Regions from separate parts of the Lysinibacillus sp. YS11 genome, predicted to be linked through region 1. Evidence: riboswitches for the same ligand, from Rfam matches in the RefSeq annotation. Region 1 holds a riboswitch; each other region holds the start of a gene.
What was found. A riboswitch is a leader RNA that binds a small molecule or an ion and turns the genes downstream of it on or off. The one in region 1 is predicted to bind cobalamin.

Region 1 (7,825 bases):
GGTTTATTTATTCGAGGATAAACGACATGAAATTTTAAATGAAGACAATCAAGAAGCGGTCTTTCAAGTTTTATTACGGTGGTTAGAAAAATATGATAGAAACTAAATTGCAGCAGGCAGAGGTCGTAGCAATAGTGGGACCGACTGCCTCAGGTAAAACGGCATTAAGCATTGAACTGGCAAAAAAATATAACGGTGAAGTCATTAATGGTGATTCCATGCAAGTTTATAAAGGGCTCAATATTGGGACAGCTAAAATTACCGAAGAAGAGATGGAGGGCGTTCCTCATCATCTACTTAGCTTTTTAGAGCCTACAGAATCTTTTTCGGTAGCAGATTATCAAAAATTAGTACGTGCGAAGATCGCGGAAATACAAGCTCGTCAAAAATTACCTATAATAGTAGGAGGCTCTGGCTTATATGTACAAGCTGTCCTCTATGATTTCCAATTTACTGATGAAAAAGTAGATGAAGAAGCACGAAAAGCCTACTATGAGGAATTAGCAAAGCTTGGCCCTGAGGCAATGCATGACAAACTAAAACAACTAGACCCTCAAACAGCGGAGACAATCCATCCAAACAATACACGTCGTGTTATTCGTGCATTAGAAATGCTGGAATTAAGCGGTGTATCAAAAGCAGCAGAAGCGCAAAATCGAGGGGAAGTACCCCTTTACGACCATGTTATTTTAGGGCTAGGTCAAAACATGTCCCGTGACGTGCTATATGACCGTATTAATCGTCGTGTTGATTTAATGGTGGAAAATGGTCTTCTGCAAGAGGTGAAGGGATTATGGCAGCAAAATATCCGTGGAGTGCAGTCTATACAAGCCATCGGGTATAAAGAATTATATGATTATTTAGATGGCAAATGTACCCTAGAGGAAGCCCTTGATAGCTTAAAACAAAATTCCCGTCGCTATGCAAAAAGACAGCTTACTTATTTCCGTAATAAAATGGATGTCCATTTTATTACGCCGGATGATCGATTATAAGAATAAAGAAAAATTTCTAAAAATTACTAATTGATAAATTGGTAGAACGTGCTACTATAGGAATGAAGAGGTAGAAAGTTAGTAGGGAGGCTATTTGATGAAATCAATCAATTTGCAAGATACGTTCTTGAACCAACTACGTAAAAACAGTGTTTTTGTAACTGTATTTCTATTAAACGGATTTCAGTTAAAAGGGACTGTGAAATCATATGATAATTTTACAGTATTACTACTTGATGCTGAGAATAAGCAGCACCTAATCTATAAGCATGCCATTTCTACATTCGTACCAGCAAAACAAATAGAGTTTTTAGAGACAGAAGTATAATAAGTTTGTTAAACAGTTAGTGTTCTCACACTGGCTGTTTTTTTTGCTACAAGCTATAATGATAGTGGAATTTGATATTTTGGAGGACAAAGTTTATGAAAACAATGGAAACAACACAATTATTAGATCTGTTAGATGCAAATGAGGACCTATATATTATCGATGTACGTGAAGAGGATGAAGTAGCCCATGGCATGATCCCAGGTGCTCAACATATTGCACTCGGAACTATCCCTGAACGTTTAGAGGAATTAGATGTAGAAAAGCCATATATTATTGTATGTAAGGCTGGAGCTCGTTCTGCCAATGCGTGTGCTTTCTTAGAGGCCCAAGGATTTGATGTAACAAACCTTGAAGGCGGCATGCTGGCTTATGATGGAGAATTAGAATTTAAATAAATCATGAAAAAAGAAAGAGTATACACTCTTTCTTTTTTCATGATTATTTTTTCAAGGCATCCATGATAAAATTAAAATTCTCTTCAAAGTTTTTGTAGATATTAACATTTTTTTGTCCCTGCACTTTTGAAGCATAACTAGCAAAGTTTACACCAGCTCCATAAATTTGTAGTGCTCCATTCGCCAAATCCCCTTTTTGGAGAAGCTCAATGCCATCTTTCAAGAAATTTTGACTCTCCTCGAAATGACACTCCGTAATGTATTTATCACCACTATGAAATAACTTTAAATTTTCTAGTATTTTATTTGCTGTCTCTTCACTGATCGAAGCGTCGATATTGATTAACAACTGATTGATCGGTTTTACGAGTTTGGCATAGAGGCTATCGTGCGTTTCACAGGTTTCAGCAATAGCGTTTCTTAATTGTTTTGCATTCATCGTATCTACTCCTAACTTTTCATCGTTTTACTATTGATACTTACCCTAATTTTAATCATAGAAATAATTTATGTTTACATTGAACAGATTATTAAGGTTTCAACTTTTATGTTCAACATTACTCAGTGAATTGGCAGAACATATGCTATTGAAGATAGAGATGATTGAAAAGTCTGAGTTTACTTGTTATGGCAATTGATTCAGTAATGGATTTTTGTACAAGCCGAGTGTTAGACATAGAGAATTCTAAAAAGCACTAATTATGGAAGACTAGGAATCAAGTGAAGGATTCATTTATTGGGACAAGCACTTGATAAGCTTTTATTGTGAATAGCAGTATGTACTAAGTTAACACTCAAAAAATTTTTTCCTCTTGACACTAAAAAAGTTGTAAAGTAGATTTAACATAATTACATAAAGCAATAGGTGCCCACTAGGGAGAATAGGGAATAAAGTGAAAAGCTTTAGCGGACCCGCCACTGTATGAGGGAGTTTCGTAGTGTATGCCACTAGCAAATTGCTGGGAAGGTACTATGAGATGTTGAACTTGAGCCAGGAGACCTGCCTACATGCTATAGAAGATATAGATGATGGAAAAGTCTGTAGTTTATTTGTCATGACAATAAACTACAGACTTTTTATTTTGTCTTAATGAGAACGAGAGGAGAAATAATCATGCAATTATTACAAGACACGATTCAAAACATTCAGGGGGCTGATATGAAAAGTATGGAGCAAGCTAGAAAGCGGATTGATGCGCTTTGTAAGCCCCCAGGTAGCTTGGGTAAACTAGAATCACTTGCCGTACAGCTCTCTGGTATAACAGGACAATTATATCCGATGGTCGACAAAAAAGTGATGATTGTCTGTGCTGCAGATCATGGTGTTTGCGAGGAAGGTGTAACCACGAATCCACAAGATGTTACGGTCTTTCAAACATTAAATTTTCCTAAGGGGGGTACAGGCGTTTGTGCGATTGCGGGGATTACCAATGCAAAGGTGGTCACAGTAGATGTGGGTGTAAAAGAAGATATTCCACTTGATGCAGGTGTCATTATTCATAAAATTAAATATGGTACAGATAACATGGCACAAGGTCCAGCTATGGCCAAACAAGAAGCCATTCAATCGATAGAAGTAGGAATCCGTGTGGCCACTGAGGAAATCATAAAAGGTGCTGATGTACTTGGGACTGGAGAAATGGGCATCGGCAATACAACACCAAGTGCTGCGATATTAGCTGTTTTGACGGGATGCAACCCTATCGAAGTAACGGGGTTTGGTGCAGGAGTAGGCCAAGGAGGCATTGCCTATAAAGCGGCAGTTATTGAAAAAGCAATTACCTTAAATCAGCCTAATCCAAATGATGTTATTGATGTTCTGGCTAAGGTTGGAGGGTTAGAGATAGGGGCGATGACAGGTATTATTCTTGGCGCTGCTGCCCATCGTAAACCCGTTGTCATTGATGGATTTATTTCAACTATAGCAGCCCTCATTGCTTATAAGCTCGAACCAAAAGTAATCGATTATATCATTCCTTCCCATGTTTCAGAGGAACCAGGGGCAAAAATTGCCGCTGCCTTACTAGGCATTGAACCAATGTTGCACATGAATATGCGTTTAGGCGAAGGTTCTGGAGCAGCCTTAGCCTTTCCTATTTTAGATGCAGCTTGCTCGATGATGAAAAACATGGTGACTTTAGAAGAATCAATGCAGTTGTTAAAAAGATAAAAACAATAAAACAGCCAATGACTTAATTTTTGGTCATTGGCTGAATGGTATTTATGCACGATTTAATTTTCGTAATGGCAAGCGCCACTTCATCATATAGGAAAGAATTCGTAAAGCTGTAATCACTGCGAATAAAATATAAAGGAAAATGTCCCCTGTAAAAACCTCGAATCCGATTAGCAGTCCAGCAAGAGCTGCCCAAACACCATAAACTTCATCACGGAGAACTAATGGTTTTCTTCTAGCTAATAAATCTCGTACAATACCCCCACCTGAACCTGTCAAAACAGCAGCTACAATAACTGCGCTTACTGGCATATCAAGCTTAACAGCATAGAGTGCGCCTTGAATAGCGAATGCTGATAAGCCAATCGCATCTGTGAAGTTACCCCAACGATGCCAATGTTGAATCAGATGATGCGGAAAAATAAAGAATATCGTAATCGCAGCAAGCGCTATTTGAAACATCATATCCTGTCCCCAAAGTGTTGTGACAGGTAGTCCAATGAGTAAATTTCGGATAGCTCCTCCACCAAAAGCAGTCACAATACCAAGTATATATACACCGAATAAATCGTATTCTTCTTCCATGGCAATAATTGCCCCAGAAATAGCAAAGGCAATTGTTCCTATAATACTAAAAACCTCCCAAGCCATCCCTTTCACCCCTTCTATCAATAAATAAACTTTATTAAAAGTTAAAAGACTTTTTACGTAACAGAATCTATGAATTTAATAGCCAAAATCGGTCATTAAATACGCATCTTGAAATGAGTCCGCACATTAGCTTAGCGTAAAATCCTCTTAGAAACAATAGGCAAGTTTTACAGGTGCACATACAAATTGATAAAATGTGATTAAAATAAAGAAAAACATTCGTCAAAAGCGTTTATATACCAGTAGTTGGTTAGGGAATTCTAGAGTGATTGAAGTCAATTTAGATAGTCAATAAATCTTACTGATTGAAATGCGAGACATTGTGAAATGGAGAAGAAAGAATGACGTTTACATCAAATTTATCAACAGAAACGCTATCGTTAGCGGCAAAAGTAGAGGAGCAAGTTCGGCCTTATCATGCCAAGGTAGAAGAAATGGCGTTCTACAATCAGCAGAAGGTGCTAGCAGCTTTCAGAAAGCATCAAGTAAGTGATTATCATTTACACCCATCAAACGGCTATGGCTATGATGATGAGGGGCGGGATAATCTAGAGCGTGTTTATGCGGAAGTATTTGGTGCAGAGGCAGCCATAGTCCGACCGCAAATTATTTCAGGCACACATGCAATCACGCTTAGTCTATTCGGTGTTTTGCGTCCTGGTGATGAGCTGCTTTATATTTCGGGTCAGCCATATGATACATTGCAATCCATTGTCGATGGTGGTGATAAAGATACAGGTTCACTGAAAGATTATAAAATCAGTTATCGACATGTGGATTTACTAGATAATCAGGTCATTGATTGGGCAGGTGTTGAAGAGGCCATTACAGCACAAACCAAAATGATTGCGATTCAGCGTTCAAAAGGCTACGCAACACGTCCATCCTTTACAATTGAAGAAATTGCAGAAATGTGTGTAAAGGTACGTAAATTAGCTCCGAAAGCTATTATTTTTGTAGATAACTGCTATGGCGAGTTTGTAGAGGCGCAGGAACCTACAGAGGTCGGGGCTGACTTAATGGCAGGATCGCTCATTAAAAATCCAGGTGGAGGCTTGGCTAAAATTGGTGGCTATATTGCTGGACGCGCAGATTTAGTGGAGAAATGTGCCTATCGTATGACATCTCCAGGTATTGGAGCAGAAGCGGGGGCCACATTAAATACACTAGGTGATTTTTATCAAGGGTTTTTCCTAGCACCACATGTTGTATCGCAAGCACTAAAAGGGGCGATATTTACAGCTGCAATGCTTGAGGAAATCGGCATGAGCACTTCTCCGAGCTATCACGCGAAGCGTACAGATTTAATTCAATCAGTATCGTTCCAAACGGCTCAGCAAATGATTGATTTTTGTCGTGAAATACAAGCGAACTCACCGATAAATGCCCATTATGCTCCTGAACCAGCCTATATGCCAGGCTATGAAGATGATGTCATTATGGCAGCTGGAACATTTATTCAAGGGTCTAGCATTGAGCTAACAGCGGATGGCCCAATACGACCTCCATATACAGCATTTATCCAGGGGGGACTAACATATGAACACGTTAAATTTGCTATTTGCAGTGCGGTTCAAGCCATTCAAAAAGCATAACAAGACAATAGATAAAGCCTAAATATGAATAGTTTTTTACAATTTTTAATCGAATTGAAAAAAATAGTGCCAACCATGTTAGATAACCTTACATGGTTGGTTGACAGTAAAAAAATTTCGTTATATGATAAGCGGGTATTGGAGGAGGACTTAAATGAGTCGTGAAATTAGACGAACTATGCCGTTATTATCGATGAGTATCGTGATGCAATTAACAGAGCTTTCGGCAAGACAAATTCGTTATTATGAAGAACACCATTTAATTGAGCCGCACCGAACAGAAGGCAATCGACGTATGTTTTCACTAAATGACGTCGACACATTGCTTGAGGTTAAAGATTACTTAGAACAGGGTATGAATATGGCGAAGATTAAAAAAATATTTGCTAAAAAGAAAAATCCTGTTGCAACAACTGATGAGCAAGATTTAAGTGATTCAGAATTACGCCAAATTATGCGCGAAGAAATGCGTCAAGCACAGCGCATGCAAAAATCGTCCATCCGAAGAGGGGATTTATCTCGATTCTATTAATAAATAGGGTAGGGTAAACATAAAAGCTAGACAAATTATAGGAGTGTGGAAAACTGTGGGTAAATACACAAAAGAGGACATTAAACGTCTCATCGAAGAAAAAAACGTAAGCTTTATTCGTTTACAATTTACAGATATTCTTGGCACTATCAAAAATGTTGAGATTCCTGTAAGTCAATTAGACAAAGCACTTGAAAATAAAATGATGTTTGATGGCTCATCTATTGAAGGTTTCGTTCGAATCGAAGAATCTGATATGTATTTATATCCTGATCTTGATACTTTCGTAGTATTCCCTTGGACTTCTGAAAAAGGGAAAGTAGCACGTTTTATCTGTGATGTATACACTGCGAAAGGCGAACCGTTTGCTGGTGACCCACGTAACAACCTAAAACGAATTCTTAAAAAAATGGAAGAAATGGGCTTCTCAAGCTTCAATTTAGGGCCTGAGCCAGAATTCTTCTTATTCAAATTAGATGCAAAAGGCGAACCAACATTAGAAGTAAATGACCATGGTGGTTATTTCGATTTAGCGCCAACAGACCTTGGTGAAAATTGCCGTCGTGATATCGTGTTAGAGCTAGAAGAAATGGGCTTTGAAATTGAAGCATCACACCATGAGGTAGCTCCAGGACAACACGAAATCGACTTTAAATATGCGGATGCTGTTACTGCGTGTGATAACATCCAAACATTCAAATTAGTTGTTAAAACAATCGCTCGTAAACATGGCTTACACGCTACATTTATGCCAAAACCACTATTTGGTGAAGCGGGCTCTGGTATGCACTTTAACGTGTCACTATTTAAAGGCAAAGAAAATGCGTTCTATGATGAATCTACAGAATTAGGTCTTTCTGAAACAGCTATGCAATTCATGGCGGGTGTTCTTGCACACGTACAAGGTTTCACAGCTGTAACAAACCCAACAGTTAACTCTTATAAACGTCTAGTACCAGGTTATGAAGCACCATGTTATGTAGCATGGTCTGCACAAAACCGTTCACCATTAATTCGTATTCCATCTGCACGTGGCCTTTCAACTCGTGTTGAAGTACGCTCTGTAGACCCTTCTGCAAACCCATATTTAGCGATGGCTGTTATTTTAGAAGCAGGTCTTGAAGGTATTCGTCAAAGCCTAACACCACCT
Region 2 (7,825 bases), 1.6 Mb from region 1:
AAAATCAATTTCCTAGCATTAAATTTATTCATAAACTCACCTTCTTTGCGAAAAAAATTAAGTTAAGTGTACCATAAATCAAATTTTATTACGTTCTGAAACAATAAAGGTAGGGATGAATTATGGAAAAAGAGATTTTGCAACTTTTTAGTAATCTAACAGAGCATGATCGCGATATTCAATATGAATCTTACGAGGAATTAATAAAAATTATGCAAGAACCCGTAGATTGGACATATGCAGTTTGGGAACAGCTAATAAAAGCTCTTACATACAATAATGGTTATTCTCGTGCACGTGCTGCACAAATTTTATGCGCTTTAGCTGCAAAAAGTGATCCAGAAGAAAGGGTCTTGGAGGATTTTTTAAAGATTTGGGCTGTGACTTACGATGAACAATCTGCTACGGCAAGGCATGCATTACAAGCAATTTGGAAAATTGGACAGGCGGGTCCAGTACAAAGAGATTTGGTTGTATCGTATCTAGCTAAAAGATTTCAAACATGTATAGATGAAAAACAGCCATCTCTTATTCGTCAGGATATTATAATGTCATTTAAAAAGTTATATGATCAAACAAATGACTCGAAATTATTAGATATTGCCCATCGTTTAATTAATGAAGAACAAGATGCTAAATATAAAAAGAAGTATAAGTCAGCCATCCGTTCAAAGTAGCGAGGTGGTGTTTTTTTGTGCAAATTCTTTGATGAACGATAGAATAGTCAACTATAATGAATGAAAAAAGGGGATTATGCATGAGCATTTATAATTATCTAGTTCGGAAGCCTAATGGCGAAATTTTATCGATGGAAACATATCGTGGAAAAACAATGTTAATTGTTAACACGGCAAACCAATGCCGATTTACATATCAATTTGAAGACTTACAGAAAATGTATGATAGATATGGAAAAGAGAATTTTGTAGTTCTTGGATTCCCTTGTGATCAATTTGGCCATCAAAATCCTGAAGATGGGGAGGAAACTAAGCATCTATGCAAGGTAAACTATGGGGTCACATTCCCGATTTTTGAGCTTGTACAGGTAAATGGAGAGGCTACCCATCCACTCTTTAATTATTTAAAGCATGAAGTGGATTACCGAGAGTTTGGGAAGGCAAGTATGCAGGAGAAAATGTTGGCAGAAGCAATTGTTCAACTTGCCCCAAGCTTTTTAGATGGTCGTAATATTCGCTGGAACTTTACAAAATTTCTAGTAGATGCTAATGGTAAGACCGTCGCACGCTTTGAACCAACAGATTCACAGCTCGATATTGAAAAAGCAATTGAAACACTATTATAGTAAATTTCTTAATAATGTAAAAATTTGTTAGGGTTTTCTCTTCAAGTAGAAATAATGCTATATTTTAAAACTGTGTACAGCTATTTTTTCTGAAGCATATATGATAAACTGCTTTACAAATGAAATATTCTTGCAGAATAAAGGTGCTAATTAGCATAATCGGGAATCCGGTGAAAAACCGGAGCTGTTTCCGCAACTGTAAGTGCAGCCATTATAAAGATTTACCACTGTCTCAAAGAAGATGGGAAGGTCCTTTATAACACATTCGTTTCATGTGACGAACTGTACAAGCCAGGAGACCGACCTTTATTTGAACGTATAAAAACTTCTCGGAAGCTAGGAGGATATACGGCAAATACATAGGCTTTGTCCAGTTTGATGGCTCATTATGTTATTTTTGTCGTTCCTTTGCAAAAAGGAGCGACTTTTTTATGCCTTTCAAATAAGAATTTTTCATTATAGAAAATAGGGGGGAAGCAAGTGAAAAAAGATGCCCGTTATTCTTGTTATCCATTTATGCGTGAGAAAGCTTCAACGGTCGATTTTGAAATTCGAACAGATAGCCTGACAACACATCTAGGAGTTGCATTAGCTGCGGTAAAAAAAGAGGATGTTCAAGTTGTTACTGAGGATTTATTGCTTATGTTACCTATGGCTTATCATGTGAATGGCTCAGTACGTGGGAAATTAGCAGTAACTGAAGAGGATTTATCTTGGTTAAGTGAACGTTATGATTTTTACGTTCGCCATGTGAAGGAAGAGATTCAAAGTTTTGTTTTACCTCAAGGAACAGAGGCTGCTGCAGCCTTACATCTTTGTCGCAGTGAGGCAAAAAAATCATATCGTACTTTACACAAAGTATCAGAAGAACGAGAGGTTCCAGCTATTCTTTTCGATTACCTTGGTTTATTAGCTAATGTATGTTTTGTCATGGCTGTTTTTATGAATCAGCAAGCTGGAATAGCGGAAATACCGTTTATTAGTAAATCCTACCCAATGAAAAAGAAAAAGGAGAATAACAATGAAAAAAGTATTTAATTTCCAATGGCTATCAGTGCTCTTACTTGCACTGGTATTAGCAGGCTGTGGCACTGCTGAAGATACAAAAAATAAAGATGCTTCGCAAGATACACAACAAGCAGAGAAAACAAGCTATAAAGTGACAGATGACCGTGGAGTGGAAATAGAGTTTAAAGAAGTACCAAAAACAGTTGTATCTTTACAACCAAGTAATACTGAAATTTTGTTTGCTTTAGGTGTTGGCGATAAAATTGTAGGAGCAACTGAGTACGATACTTACCCAGAGGAAGCACAAAAAATTGAACGTGTCTCTGATACTACGAACTTTAACAGTGAAAGAATTATAGCGTTAAAGCCAGATGTTGTCATTGCTTATACAATCGGTGATAAGGATGCCCTAAAGCCGCTTGAGGACGCAGGAATTAAAGTGTTTGTTATTCAATCTGCGACTACTTTCGACGATGTTTATGGAGATATCGAACAAATTGCTGCTGTGATGGATGTTCCTGATAAAGGAAATAAATTAAACGAAGAGATTAAAGCGAAAATTGCTGAAGTACAAACGAAGGTGAAGGATGTAAAAACGCCGAAAAATGTTTATTTAGAGGTTAGCCCTAAGCCAGATATATATACAGCAGGCTCTAGCACTTTCCAGCAAGAAATATTAGATGCAGCTAATGTTAATAATGTTTTTTCTGACTTGAATAGCTGGGCAAAAGTGAATGAGGAAGATGTTATTGCGAAAAATCCAGATGTTATTTTAACAACAGTAAACTATACAGAAGATCCAATAGGAGAAATTCTTGGACGAGATGGTTGGAATACTGTGAAAGCTATTCAAAACAAAGCGGTATTGTCCATTGATACAGATATCTCTAATCGACCTGGTCCGCGTATTGGTGAAGCTGTAGAATTAGTAGCGAAGGCTGTGTACCCAGAGTTATTTAAATAAGAAATGTTTCCATGCTAGCTGTCAGCCATTCAGCTAGCATTTTTTATGTGGTTTAAATTATTACCTAGCGTGAAAATTGGAATTAATGTAGTTTGTTCTTTAAAATAAAAGTAAGTATGCTTGATAATCTTAGGAGGTGTAGTGATTGGAGCAATTAGAGACAAAGGTAATTCCATTTGAAGCAGTCTATAATTTCCGAGACATGGGTGGATATAAAACAAAAGATGGGCGTAGGGTAAAGAACGGTTTATTTTACCGCTCAGCTGCCCTTGGAAAAATGACACTGTCGGATAAAGAGCTATTTGAAACGTTAGGGATTAAGACCATTTTTGATTATCGCGATAACAATGAGGCGTATCATAATCCTAACCCAGTGTTCTCGCATGCTCAATATATACAAATCCCAGCGAAGGGTAATCATGCTTTTGAAATGCCAACCAATGCTGGTGGTAGAGATTTCTATAAAGTGGTAAGCCCTGAGATGTTTCGGGATTTTTATGCACAAATGCCTTTTAACAATCTTTCATTTAAAGAGTTAATGCAAACGATTCAAAATCCTAATAATCTAGGTCTTGTACATCATTGCGCAGTTGGTAAGGACCGAACGGGTATTGGAGGAGCACTTATTTTACTAGCTTTAGATGTACCCGTGGAGACTATCATGGAGGATTATTTAGATACTAATATACATTTACGTCCAATGGTAGAACGAATGGCTCAGGCTATTCAGCATCAGTATAATGAGCAAGAACTACAGCAATTTTATGCATTAATGTCCGCCCGTGAAGACTATTTACAAGCAGCATTGGATGCGATGGATCGTCGCTATGGTTCTAAGACTGGGTTTTTAGAGCAGGAATTTGGCCTAACAATTGAAAAACGAGAGCAATTACAATCTTATTGCTTAATTTAAAAATGAGCCCTTTCACACGATGTGAAAGGGATTTTTTATGTGGAAGCACTGTCTTCCTATAAATCTCTTTACAGTCTGAATATTTGTGATAAGATACAATAGATTTTTAAGAAAAAATAGGAGAAGTGAAAGTATTGGCAGACACAATTAAAGAGACAAATAAGTTAAGTCTATTCCATTTAACATGGCCAATCTTCTTAGAAGTTTTTCTATTTATGTTGATGGGACTAGCCGATACTTTTATGCTCAGTGCTTTATCAGATAATGCTGTATCAGGAGTAGGTGCAGCCAATCAATATATCCATATTGCCATCTTGATTCTGGAGGTAGTGGGCAATGGTGCATCTATTGTTGTTTCTCAGTATTTAGGCTCCAAACGCTTTTTTGAAGCGGCCAAGATCTCGGCGTTAGCGGTCACGATGAATTTGGTCGTTGGGCTTTTAATGAGTATTTTATTTTTCTTCTTTGCGAGACATTTAATGACAATGATGAACTTGCAGGGAGAAGTACTCCACTATGCACAAAGTTACTTAGCCATCATTGGGAGTTTTATTTTCCTACAGGCTATTATTAATGCACTCGCTGCAATTATTCGTGTACATGGTTGGACAAAACAAACTATGTACGTTTCGCTTGGCATGAACGTCTTACATGTTGTGCTAAACTACGGTCTTATTTTTGGGAATTTAGGTTTACCAGAGCTTGGTGTGAAAGGAGCGGCTATTTCCTCTGTCATTAGTCGCGGATTAGCCGTCCTAGTATTTTTCTGGTTGCTGTATCAGGTAATGGAAGTGCGCGTAAAGTTACAATATTTTTTTGAGTATTCAAAGGAATATGTGAGAAAAATATTAAACATTGGTTTACCATCTGCGTTTGAACAGGTACTTTATCAATTTTGCCAAATCATCTTTTTATATTATGCGACTTACTTAGGAGCAGAAACACTAGCAGCACGACAATATGCTATGAATATTTCGATGTTTACGTATTTATTTGCAATTGCCATTGGTACAGGAACAGCCATTATTATTGGTCGTCATGTAGGTGCAGGAGAAAAAGATGAGGCGTATCATCAGCTATGGAAAAGTGTTCGTGCAGCATTTGCTTTTACGATTATTATGGTCGCAGTCGTTACGCTATTCCGTAAGCCACTTATGCAGGTATTTACTGATAATCCAGAAGTCATTAAGATTGGGGCATCCGTGTTAGCATTAAGTATTTTGCTAGAGACTGGTCGCACAATGAATATCGTTGTCATTAACTCTTTACGCGCTTCTGGGGATGCTAGATTCCCTGTGAAAATTGGTTTTCTATCAATGGTTTGCATGAGCCTGCCGCTTGGCTATTTATTTGTCTTTGTATTGGATTGGGGCTTGGTCGGAATTTGGCTAGCCATTTCAGCAGATGAATGGGTGCGGGCAATTATCGTATACTTTAGATGGAAAAGTCGTAAATGGGAGCGTTATGCTCTTGTATCACCGAACGACAAAAAGGAGGCATAGAAATGGGCGCATTATCGAAACGTGCTATCGGGGCGGCATTAATGGATCAACATATCACCCTTTTTGCTTGTCCAATCTGTCAGCAATCAATGCATGTATATGAGCAGGGGAGATTGGTTTGTACTTCTAACCATTCCTTTGATATTGCGAAACAAGGCTATGTCAATATGCTGACACATAACGCCGCTTCTAAATATAGTAAGAGCCTTTTTGAATCCCGCAAGGCTGTTATTGATAGTGGGATTTATGATGCTGTAGAAGCCCGAATCGGTGAGCTTATAAGCTCTGCAAAAACGGTGCTCGATACTGGTTGTGGAGAGGGCTCACATTTAGCTCGCATTATGAATGATAGAGATCATGGTATTGGCGTTGGAATTGACATAGCGAAGGAGGGCATTTTGGCTGCAGCACGTCATTATCCTCAACAAATTTGGTGTGTAGGGGATTTAGCTAAAAGTCCATTTGCTCAAGCGAGTTTCGATGCCATTTTAAATATACTATCACCAGCAAATTATGAGGAGTTTAAACGACTTCTTACACCGAATGGCTGTCTTGTGAAGGTTGTACCGCAAAGTGGTTATTTGCGGGAACTGCGTGCTCAATTATATGCAGATTCAAACAAGGAAACTTATTCTAATAAACAAATTGTAGCTCGTTTTCAAGAAAGTTTTTGTGAGGTAAACGTAGAACGTGTAACTTATACTTTACCGCTTTCAGAAGAGCTAGTACCCGCTCTATTAGAGATGACACCAATGGGTTGGCATAAAGCAGAACAAACAGCCGTTGAACTAAATGAAATCACGATTGATGTGGATCTATTAGTAGGGAAGGTTTAAGTTGGTCACCTGCAATTGCAGTATACTGGTATTTTCGATTACAATGGGAATAACTATTGAATAAGGTAGGAATGTAACAGTGTATAAACTAGCAGCAAATGTTGTCAAAGTAATATTAAAATTAATGGGTTCAAAGGCTCGTGTATACGGAGAAGAAAACTTGCCGAAAGAGGGTGGGTTTATTATAGCTTGTACACATACTGGCTATGTGGATATTTTAAACCTTGGTGTAGCCATGTACCCTCGTGAAATTCACTTTATGGCGAAGAAGCAATTATTTGAAATGAAAGGGCTTGGCTGGCTTGTTAAGCATTTAAATGCTTTTCCGGTAGACCGTGATAATCCTGGACCAAGCGTGATTAAAATTCCTTCGCAGTTATTGAAGGAAGGTAAAATTGTAGGGATTTTCCCCTCTGGGACACGTAGTGCAGAAGGAACAGATTTAAAACAAGGGGCTATTACCATTGCACAGTTGGCAAAGGCGCAAATTGTTCCAGCTGCTTATGTTGGTGCACGTAATGTGGGTGATGTAATGAAGCGAGGCAAAGGCTATTTAATTTATGGTGAGCCTTTTTATGTAACAGGCAAGGGTAAAGAAGGTCGTGAGCAGTTTACTCAACACCTTGAGCATGAATTAGTTGCTCTAACAGAAGAACTACAGAAACGTATTCCCGTAAAATAAAAGCAAACGGCACTCAGAATCAAATTGATTTTGAGTGCTTTGTTGTAGGAGGAAAATAAAATGATTCGAGTACTTTTCGTATGTTTAGGTAATATCTGTCGCTCACCCATGGCTGAGGCGGTCATGCGCGACATGGTGAAGAAAGAGCATTTAGAAGATAAAATTGAAGTGGATTCCGCTGCTACTAGCTCATGGTATATTGGCGAACCTCCACATAGAGGTACACAGGATAAGCTTAGGGAATATGGTATTTCTACAATAGATATGCAAGGTCGACAATTACAAAAGTCTGATTTTGAAAAGTTTGCTTATATTATTGGAATGGATGAAAGCAATATTCGTAATATCCGCACAATACTAGGCAATCCAAACTCGCCAAAGATTTTTCGTTTTTTAGATTTAACAGCGCATCGTAAGGATGTCCCGGATCCTTATTATACAGGTGATTTTCAGGAAACCTATGAATTGGTGCAAGAAGGCTGTCGGGCATTGCTAGCAAAAATTAAACAAGAGCTGTTGTAAGATGGCGCTAAAATCGTAAATTTTAACAGCCATTTTTTTAGAAAAATGCTACCTTAAACATTGGTATATCTAGCTTTGTAAGCATCATTGTGTTA
Region 3 (7,825 bases), 640 kb from region 1:
AAATGCCAGAAGACGGCTATCATGGGCAAGATATTATTGATATTGCGGGTAAATTAGCAAAAGAGCATGGGGATGCAATTTTAGCAAAATCAGATGATGAGCGTTTTGCCTTCTTCCGTCAGCACGGTTTAGCTTTAGAATTAGATAAATTAAAAACAGACCTAGCAAACTTCCGTGTAAATTTTGATGTCTGGTATTCTGAAACGTCTCTATATGAAAACGGGAAAATCGAAGTAGCTTTAGATAAATTAAAAGCTAATGGACATGTGTTTGAAGAGGATGGTGCTACTTGGTTCCGCTCTACAACATTTGGTGATGATAAAGATCGTGTGCTAATTAAAAATGATGGGTCATTCACATATTTAACACCAGATATTGCCTATCACGAAGACAAAATTGTCCGTGGCTTCGATAAATTAATCAATATTTGGGGAGCTGATCATCACGGATATATTCCACGTATGAAAGCAGCGATTCAAGCACTTGGTTATGATCGAGATACGTTAGAAGTGGAAGTTATTCAAATGGTTCAGCTTTATAAAAACGGAGAAAAATTCAAAATGTCTAAGCGTACAGGGAATGCAGTAACTATGCGTGAGCTTGTAGAAGAGGTTGGTCTTGACGCAGTTCGTTACTTCTTTGTAAAAACAGCTGGCGATTCTCATATGGACTTTGATCTTGACCTTGCAGTATCACAATCTAATGAAAACCCTGTGTACTATGCACAATATGCGCATGCACGTATTTCATCTATTTTACGTTCAGCAAATGAACAAGGCTTTGCTGCTACAACAGAACATCTCAATTTGTTAACAGCAGAAAAGGAAATTGATTTACTGAAAAAGATTGGTGATTTCCCGAAAGTGGTAGCGGAAGCAGCGAAACACCGCACACCGCACCGTATCGCAAACTATATTCAAGAAACAGCAGCTGCATTCCACAGCTTCTATAATGCAGAAAAAGTATTAGATGCTTCAAATAAAGAGTTAACAGAGGCTCGTTTAGCATTAATTACGGCTGTCCGCACAACAATTGCGAACGCATTACGCTTAATCGGCGTATCTGCACCTGAAAAAATGTAATTAAACTTTAGGCTCCTAACATGAAAAGTGTTAGGGGCTTTTTTTAATGGATAGAAGGCTGAATATGAGAGATAAAGTTCCGAATGTGTTGGATAGAAAGACAAAAGAAACGGATAAAACGTGGGAAATTAGCTGTCCTAAACTTTATTTTTCTGTTAATTCCGAAAATTTTGTTGAAGTTTACGTTAACGTCAATGGTATACTGTTGCCAATTAGGAAAGGGGAGAGGGTTTTGAAGACGATTCAGGAGGTAGCAAAGGAGTTTAATGTAACTACGCGGACAATTCGTTATTATGAGGAACTTGGGCTTCTTTGCCCCCATCGTTCATCTACCAACCAACGAACCTTTTCCAAAAAAGAATTGGCGAAACTCAAGCTTATTTTCAGAGGCAAGCGTTACGGATTTTCGTTGGAGGAAATCAAAGAGATGGTTCTACTATTTGATTTTGATCGCTCAGGAATTCAGCAATTAGAGCGAACGGTTGAATACGGGGAACAAAAAATTCAAGAGATTGACAGTAAAATAGCTGAGCTGACGCAGATGAAGCGTGAGTTACAACAAATGCATGGCATGTTTAGCGAAAAATTAGCGACTTTAAAGGGAGAGATGCAAGATGAATAGTTCCAATTTATTAGCACGTAATGCCCGTAAGTATCCGAAAAATGAAGCCGTTATTTGTCATGGCAGAAGAGTAACCTACCAAGATTTAGATAAGCAGGTGACATGTTTTAGTCATGCTTTACTAGAGCAGGGAGTAAAGCAGGGGGATAAGGTTTTAATTTTTATGCCAAACGTTTTAGAGTTTGTTGTCAGTTACTTTGCTATTCAGCGTATTGGAGCGATCGTTGTGCCAGTCAATGCGAAGTTTACATTGCAAGAAGTAGAGTACGTGGCGCAGCATGCAGAGGCGAAGGCAATTGTCGTACATGAGGTTATTTTTGCAGCAGTTGAACAGCTAGCCGGTATTCCGTTAAAAATTAAAACAGGTCAAGAAAAAGTGGGATGGCATCAGTATGAATCAATGCTTCAAAATGCTAGTACACAAACAATTGATTGTCAGTTACAAGAGGATGACCCTTCCACGATTTTATATACATCTGGCACGACAGGAAAACCAAAGGGTGTGTTATTTAGCTACCGTAATATTTTAACAGTGGCGCAAATGATAGCTGTTGAAATGGAGGTAAAGCCTGAGAGCCGTATTTTGCTTATGATGCCATTAACACACTCTGCACCATTACATTTATTTTTAATGGCGGGTGTATTGGTAGGCTCAACAAATGTATTAACACCAACTTTTACACCCGATTTATTCATTGATTCCATTGAAAAGGAGAAAACAACACATTTCTTTGGTGCACCTGTTGCTTATTTATTAACGGCACAACTGCCAAGGCTACATTCGGCAGATTTGTCTTCTATGAAATGGTGGGTCTATGGTGGGGCACCGTTATCTCAAAGTGAGGTTCGGTTCATTCAGCAGGCATTCCGCACAAATAATTTGACTTGTGTATATGGATTAACAGAGGCCGGTCCAAGTGGTTCATTATTATTTGGCAAGGAACATGAAGCAAAGGCAGGAAGTATTGGTCAGCGGGCGCCACTTGGTACAGAGTTGCGTATTGTGAATGACAGTGGAGAAGATGTAAATGTAGGCGAAGTGGGGGAAATTGTCTTGTTGGGTGAGGGCAACATGCTCGGCTACTATAAGGATGAAGTAGCTACTAATGAAGCCTTTATTGATGGTTGGTTAAAAACAGGAGATCTAGCTCGCAAGGATGAAGATGGTTTTATTTGGATCGTAGATCGTAAAAAGGATGTCATTATTTCGGGAGGTGTCAACATTTATCCGAAAGAAATTGAAGATTGTTTATTGAGCTTTGAAGGTATATTCGAGGTTGCGGTAATTGGTGTACCACATCCGCAATGGGGGGAAACTGTAAAGGCGGTGTATTCTGCTAAACAAGACATCCATGAGGAATCTTTGAAAGCTTATTTAGAGGAGCATCTTGCAAAGTTTAAAATACCACGTATTTTTGAAAAAGTAGAAGCGCTACCACGCAATGCATCAGGCAAAATATTAAAACAAAATTTAAAGGGGCAAGAGGTGAGATAGCATGAAAGTATTACAACAAGAAGCAATGCGTACTACGAACTTTTTTACTGAAGATGACACGCTTCAAAAAATAGTAGAAATGATGTTAGATAAAGAGTTTTTATCCTATGCCCAACGAGAGTTAACAGATTTTGGTGAGCTATGTGCAGGTGATATTGATACGAGGGCAAAGCATACAGATCGACAGGGTGAGCCTCGCCTTCAAAGATATGATGCCTATGGTGAAGAGATATCGGAGGTTTGGGTTAATGATGGCTATAAAAAAACGATTGAAGAGACATATAATACTGGGATTGTAGGCTATGTACACAAGCATATTCCGCAGCTAGGACACAAGGGGAATTATGTTTATAGCTTTGCACAAGGTTATTTGCTATCACATGCAGAGCCCGGTTTTTATTGTCCGGTAACATTGACAATGGCAACTGCCTATCTATTAGATCATTATGCAGATGAAGAGGTAAAGCAGCGTTTTTTACCACATGTGTGTGCAACAGGTGACACAGATTTATATGAAGGTGCGACCTTTTTAACAGAACGTCAAGGGGGCTCTGACGTAGGTGCAAATGTGGTGGAGGCGAGAAAGGATGGCACTGCTTATCGTCTATATGGTGAAAAATATTTTGCATCAAATGCGGGCATGTGTGGTGTAGCGATGGTATTGGCACGTCTAGAAGGTGCGCCAGCAGGTTCCAAAGGCTTAACATTGTTTGCAGTTCCTTGGCGCAAAGAAGATGGAACAACAAATCATCTACGTATTCGCCGACTGAAAGATAAGCTAGGCGTTCGGGCAGTTCCCTCTGGTGAGGTAGAATTTGATGGTACACTTGCCTATGTTGTAGGGGAGCAAAATAAAGGGATTTATTATATGCTAGAAGCACTAAATCTCTCTAGAATTTGTAATGCAGTCGCTTCAATTGGTATTATGCGTCGCGGCTTCTTAGAGGCAAAACATTATGTAAGCAATCGACATGCATTTGGCAAGCCCTTAACACAGTACCCTATGATTCAGGATACTTTAGGGAAATTTGCAGCTAAGTTGCACGTGGAAGTAGCGACAGTTTTTGACCTTATCCAATTATACGATAAAGTGACAAGTGGACAGGGAACTCAGCAAGATCTTATTATGAATCGTTTATATATTGCCATTATGAAAAAGGAAACAGCAGAGCAAGCTGTTCATTATGCTAGTGAGGCAATTGAATTACACGGAGGTAATGGCTATATAGAAGACTTTGTAACGCCCCGCTTATTAAGAGACGCCCAAGTGTTAACGGTGTGGGAGGGGACGGCTAATATTTTGGCCTTAGAACTCATTCGTTTAGTAGATAAGTTTCATGCTCATGAACTGTTTGTACAGGAGATGGAGGAACGATTAGACAAATTAGCTGACAGCTCACTAGTACAAATCGTTAAAGAACAATTGGCGAATATGTCTGTGAAACTGCAAATTTTTAGCGCTTTAGACGAGGCAACGAAAACTTTTGAAGCTAAAGGTATGGCGGAAAAAATGGCTCACCTTTATGAAAGTGTCATAGCGGTTGAGTGGGCACATAAATTTGGTGGGAAATATGAAAAACTAGCAGACGTTTATTTAGAGCAGACATGGTCATTAAGAGAAATGGGTGCTCAAATGAAAACAGTCCAATACTTTTCTGAAATTGTATAATGGCCGGGGAGTCGTCTTGAATGGAGGCGACTTTTTTCATTTTCATGTATAATGAAATCAACTGAATATTATAAAGGTTCTTTACTTAAGTAAAGTGAAAAGGGAAATCGGTGTAATTCCGATGCGGTCCCGCCACTGTAAGTGTGAGTTTTTTCAAATGATGCCACTGAAGATTTCGGGAAGGCTTGAAAAATCGCAAGTAGCACTAGCCAGGAGACCTGCCTTTATAACGACATGACAACCTACGAGGATAGGGTGGTGGATTTTGTATCAGTTTTTTTGGTGCGATTTTGCCCCCTCATCGATCAAAGATGAGGGGTTTTATTTTGATGTAGAATAAAGCGAAATGTCGCACGGATCAACGAAGGAGGATTCACATGAAGAAATTTTGGAAAATAGGATTATCAGCATTTTTAGCAGTAGGCTTGCTAGCTGCTTGTGGGCAGGAAGCAAAAGATAACAAGCCATCTAACGAGCAGCAAACACAGCAAGAAACAGCACAGGTGGATGAAGCAACATTCCCAATGACGATAACAGATGCCCTTGGTAAGGACATTACACTTGAAGCACCTCCTGAGAAAATTGTTTCACTTATTCCAAGTAATACTGAAATCCTTTTTGGACTAGGTTTAAATGATGAAATAGTTGGTGTTACGGACAACGACGATTATCCGCCAGAGGCAGCTGAGAAGGATAAGGTTGGCGGTATGGAATACGATATTGAAAAAATTATTGCCTTAAAACCAGATATCGTTTTTTCACACGAATCTAGCATGTCTCTTTCAGAAGAGGCTATTGCACAGCTTGAATCAGCAGGTTTGAAAGTATTTGTTGTAAAAAATGCACAAGACTTTAATGAAACATATACAACAATTGAGCAACTTGGACGTGCTACAGGGAAATTACCAGAGGCAGAAAAAATTGTCGCTAATATGAAGGCAAAAGTAGAAGAAGTTTTGTCTAAAGTCAAGGATGTTGAACCCAAAAAAGTGTTAGTTGAAGCATCAGATGAGCCAGATATTTATACAGCTGGCAATGGTACATTTATGAACGCGATGCTTGAAATGATCAATGCAGAGAATGTAGCTGTAGATGGCGATAATTGGTATAAAATTGATGCAGAACAAATTATCGCAAAAAATCCAGATGTCATCGTGGTGACATATCATTATGTACCAGATATTTTAACGAAAATACCAAAACGTGCGGGCTTTGATACGATTAATGCCGTAAAAAATAATGCGATTGTGCAGGTAGATGAAAGTACGACAAGTCGTCAAGGGCCACGTTTAGCTGAAGGTCTAGAAGAATTAGCAAAAGCAATCTATCCTGAGGTATTTAAGTGAAAAAAATAGCACTAGCCTATACATTAACATGTACGCTTCTTCTTATTAGCATCTGGTGTGGCGTAGCGATAGGCTCGGTTCATATTCCATTAGAAGTATTGTGGAATAAGGCGGTTGATGAAACAGCCGCCAATATCTTTTGGAAAATTCGTTTGCCTCGCGTGTTATTAGCGGGACTAGTAGGCGCATCTCTAGCTATTGCTGGAGCAGCTTTCCAAGGTTTATTAAAAAATCCATTAGCAGATCCATATACACTAGGGGTTTCATCAGGGGCTTCTGTTGGTGCTGTTTTAACGATCTTTTTTAGTATTTCTATACCTGTTGTCGGTTTGTATGCGCTGCCAATCTTCAGTATGATTGGTGCTATCATTACGATGGTAGTTGTTATGAGCTTTGCTAGACTCGTAGACCGCTCATTAAAAATGGAAACGTTGATATTAACAGGTGTTATTTTTAGTTCTTTTTTAGGTTCCCTTATTTCATTAATGATTGCCTTATCTGGTGAAGAATTACGTCAGGTAATAGGCTGGCTACTTGGTTCTGTTTCGATGCGTGGTTGGCCATATGTCCAAATGATCATTCCTTTTGTGATTGTTGGTTCAATTATGCTATGGACACAAAGACGAGAATTAAATGTCTTGTTGTATGGTGAAGAGCGAGCAAAACATTTAGGTGTTAATGTAAAGCGCAGTAAATATTTGATATTAGCAGGTGGCTCCATGTTAACTGGAGCGGCTGTAGCGGTTTCTGGCACAATTGGCTTTGTAGGATTAGTGGTGCCGCATATGACAAGGATGATTTGGGGTTCTGATCATCGCCACTTATTACCATTATCTTTTTTCAATGGTGCAACATTACTCATTATTTGCGACTTAGTAGCACGAACAATCATTGTGCCAAGAGAGCTACCAATTGGTGTTATTACGGCATTTATTGGAGCACCTGTTTTCTCCTATATTTTTTATAAGCAGCGAAGAAGCAAGGGGGTACGGGCATGATTGTTGTTGAACATCTATCAGGTGGCTATGAAGATGTACCAATCGTCAGGGACATTAGTTTTACTGTTGAAAAAGGAAAAATTCTTGGCATTCTAGGGCCGAATGGTAGCGGGAAATCCACATTATTAAAAGTAATGAGTGGTATTTTACCAGCTACTGCTGGAACCGTCTCGATTGATGGACAAAATATTCTTTCTTATAATGCTCGTGCTTTGGCGAAAAAAATGGCTGTATTACCACAGCTTCATGCAAATGCTTTCTCGAACAGTGTGAGAGAGGCAGTTTCACTGGGGCGCTACCCGCATCAAACAGGCTTTTTCTCGAGTTGGTCTGCACAAGATGAGAAGGCAGTTCAACATGCAATGCTTCAAACAGGTGTAAAGCGATATGAGCATACACCGATGGAATTTTTATCTGGCGGTGAACAACAAAGAGCTTTTGTTGCACAGGCATTAGCTCAAACAGCTGAAATCTTACTGCTGGATGAACCAACGAATCATCTTGATATTGCACACCAACGTCAAATTTTAGATATGGTTCGGAAGGAAGCCATGGAGTGTGGTTTAACAGTCGTTATGGTACTACACGATATGAATTTAGCCTCTCTTTATTG

Region 2: another riboswitch for cobalamin. It lies ahead of LBYS11_RS21090 (hypothetical protein); the one in region 1 lies ahead of cobT (nicotinate-nucleotide--dimethylbenzimidazole phosphoribosyltransferase).
Region 3: another riboswitch for cobalamin. It lies ahead of LBYS11_RS02655 (ABC transporter substrate-binding protein); the one in region 1 lies ahead of cobT (nicotinate-nucleotide--dimethylbenzimidazole phosphoribosyltransferase).

The regions. Positions count from the first base shown of each region.
Region 1 covers NZ_CP026007.1:1,206,467-1,214,291, forward strand. Annotated here, with positions in the region: gene LBYS11_RS05585 (alpha/beta fold hydrolase) at 1-106, shown strand, start outside; gene miaA (tRNA (adenosine(37)-N6)-dimethylallyltransferase MiaA) at 93-995, shown strand; gene hfq (RNA chaperone Hfq) at 1,093-1,323, shown strand; gene LBYS11_RS05600 (rhodanese-like domain-containing protein) at 1,419-1,721, shown strand; gene LBYS11_RS05605 (hypothetical protein) at 1,765-2,160, opposite strand; cobalamin riboswitch at 2,568-2,744, shown strand; gene cobT (nicotinate-nucleotide--dimethylbenzimidazole phosphoribosyltransferase) at 2,836-3,891, shown strand; gene LBYS11_RS05615 (trimeric intracellular cation channel family protein) at 3,943-4,548, opposite strand; gene LBYS11_RS05620 (methionine gamma-lyase family protein) at 4,890-6,143, shown strand; gene LBYS11_RS05625 (MerR family transcriptional regulator) at 6,298-6,675, shown strand; gene glnA (type I glutamate--ammonia ligase) at 6,731-7,825, shown strand, end outside.
Region 2 covers NZ_CP026007.1:4,209,201-4,217,025, reverse strand. Annotated here, with positions in the region: gene ytvI (sporulation integral membrane protein YtvI) at 1-32, opposite strand, end outside; gene LBYS11_RS21100 (hypothetical protein) at 123-677, shown strand; gene LBYS11_RS21095 (glutathione peroxidase) at 758-1,303, shown strand; cobalamin riboswitch at 1,428-1,626, shown strand; gene LBYS11_RS21090 (hypothetical protein) at 1,784-2,341, shown strand; gene LBYS11_RS21085 (ABC transporter substrate-binding protein) at 2,325-3,275, shown strand; gene LBYS11_RS21080 (tyrosine-protein phosphatase) at 3,421-4,188, shown strand; gene LBYS11_RS21075 (MATE family efflux transporter) at 4,323-5,690, shown strand; gene LBYS11_RS21070 (putative RNA methyltransferase) at 5,693-6,526, shown strand; gene LBYS11_RS21065 (lysophospholipid acyltransferase family protein) at 6,606-7,208, shown strand; gene LBYS11_RS21060 (low molecular weight protein-tyrosine-phosphatase) at 7,269-7,730, shown strand.
Region 3 covers NZ_CP026007.1:564,379-572,203, forward strand. Annotated here, with positions in the region: gene argS (arginine--tRNA ligase) at 1-1,082, shown strand, start outside; gene LBYS11_RS02640 (MerR family transcriptional regulator) at 1,315-1,704, shown strand; gene LBYS11_RS02645 (class I adenylate-forming enzyme family protein) at 1,697-3,199, shown strand; gene LBYS11_RS02650 (acyl-CoA dehydrogenase family protein) at 3,201-4,868, shown strand; cobalamin riboswitch at 4,926-5,109, shown strand; gene LBYS11_RS02655 (ABC transporter substrate-binding protein) at 5,246-6,214, shown strand; gene LBYS11_RS02660 (FecCD family ABC transporter permease) at 6,211-7,212, shown strand; gene LBYS11_RS02665 (adenosylcobinamide amidohydrolase) at 7,209-7,825, shown strand, end outside.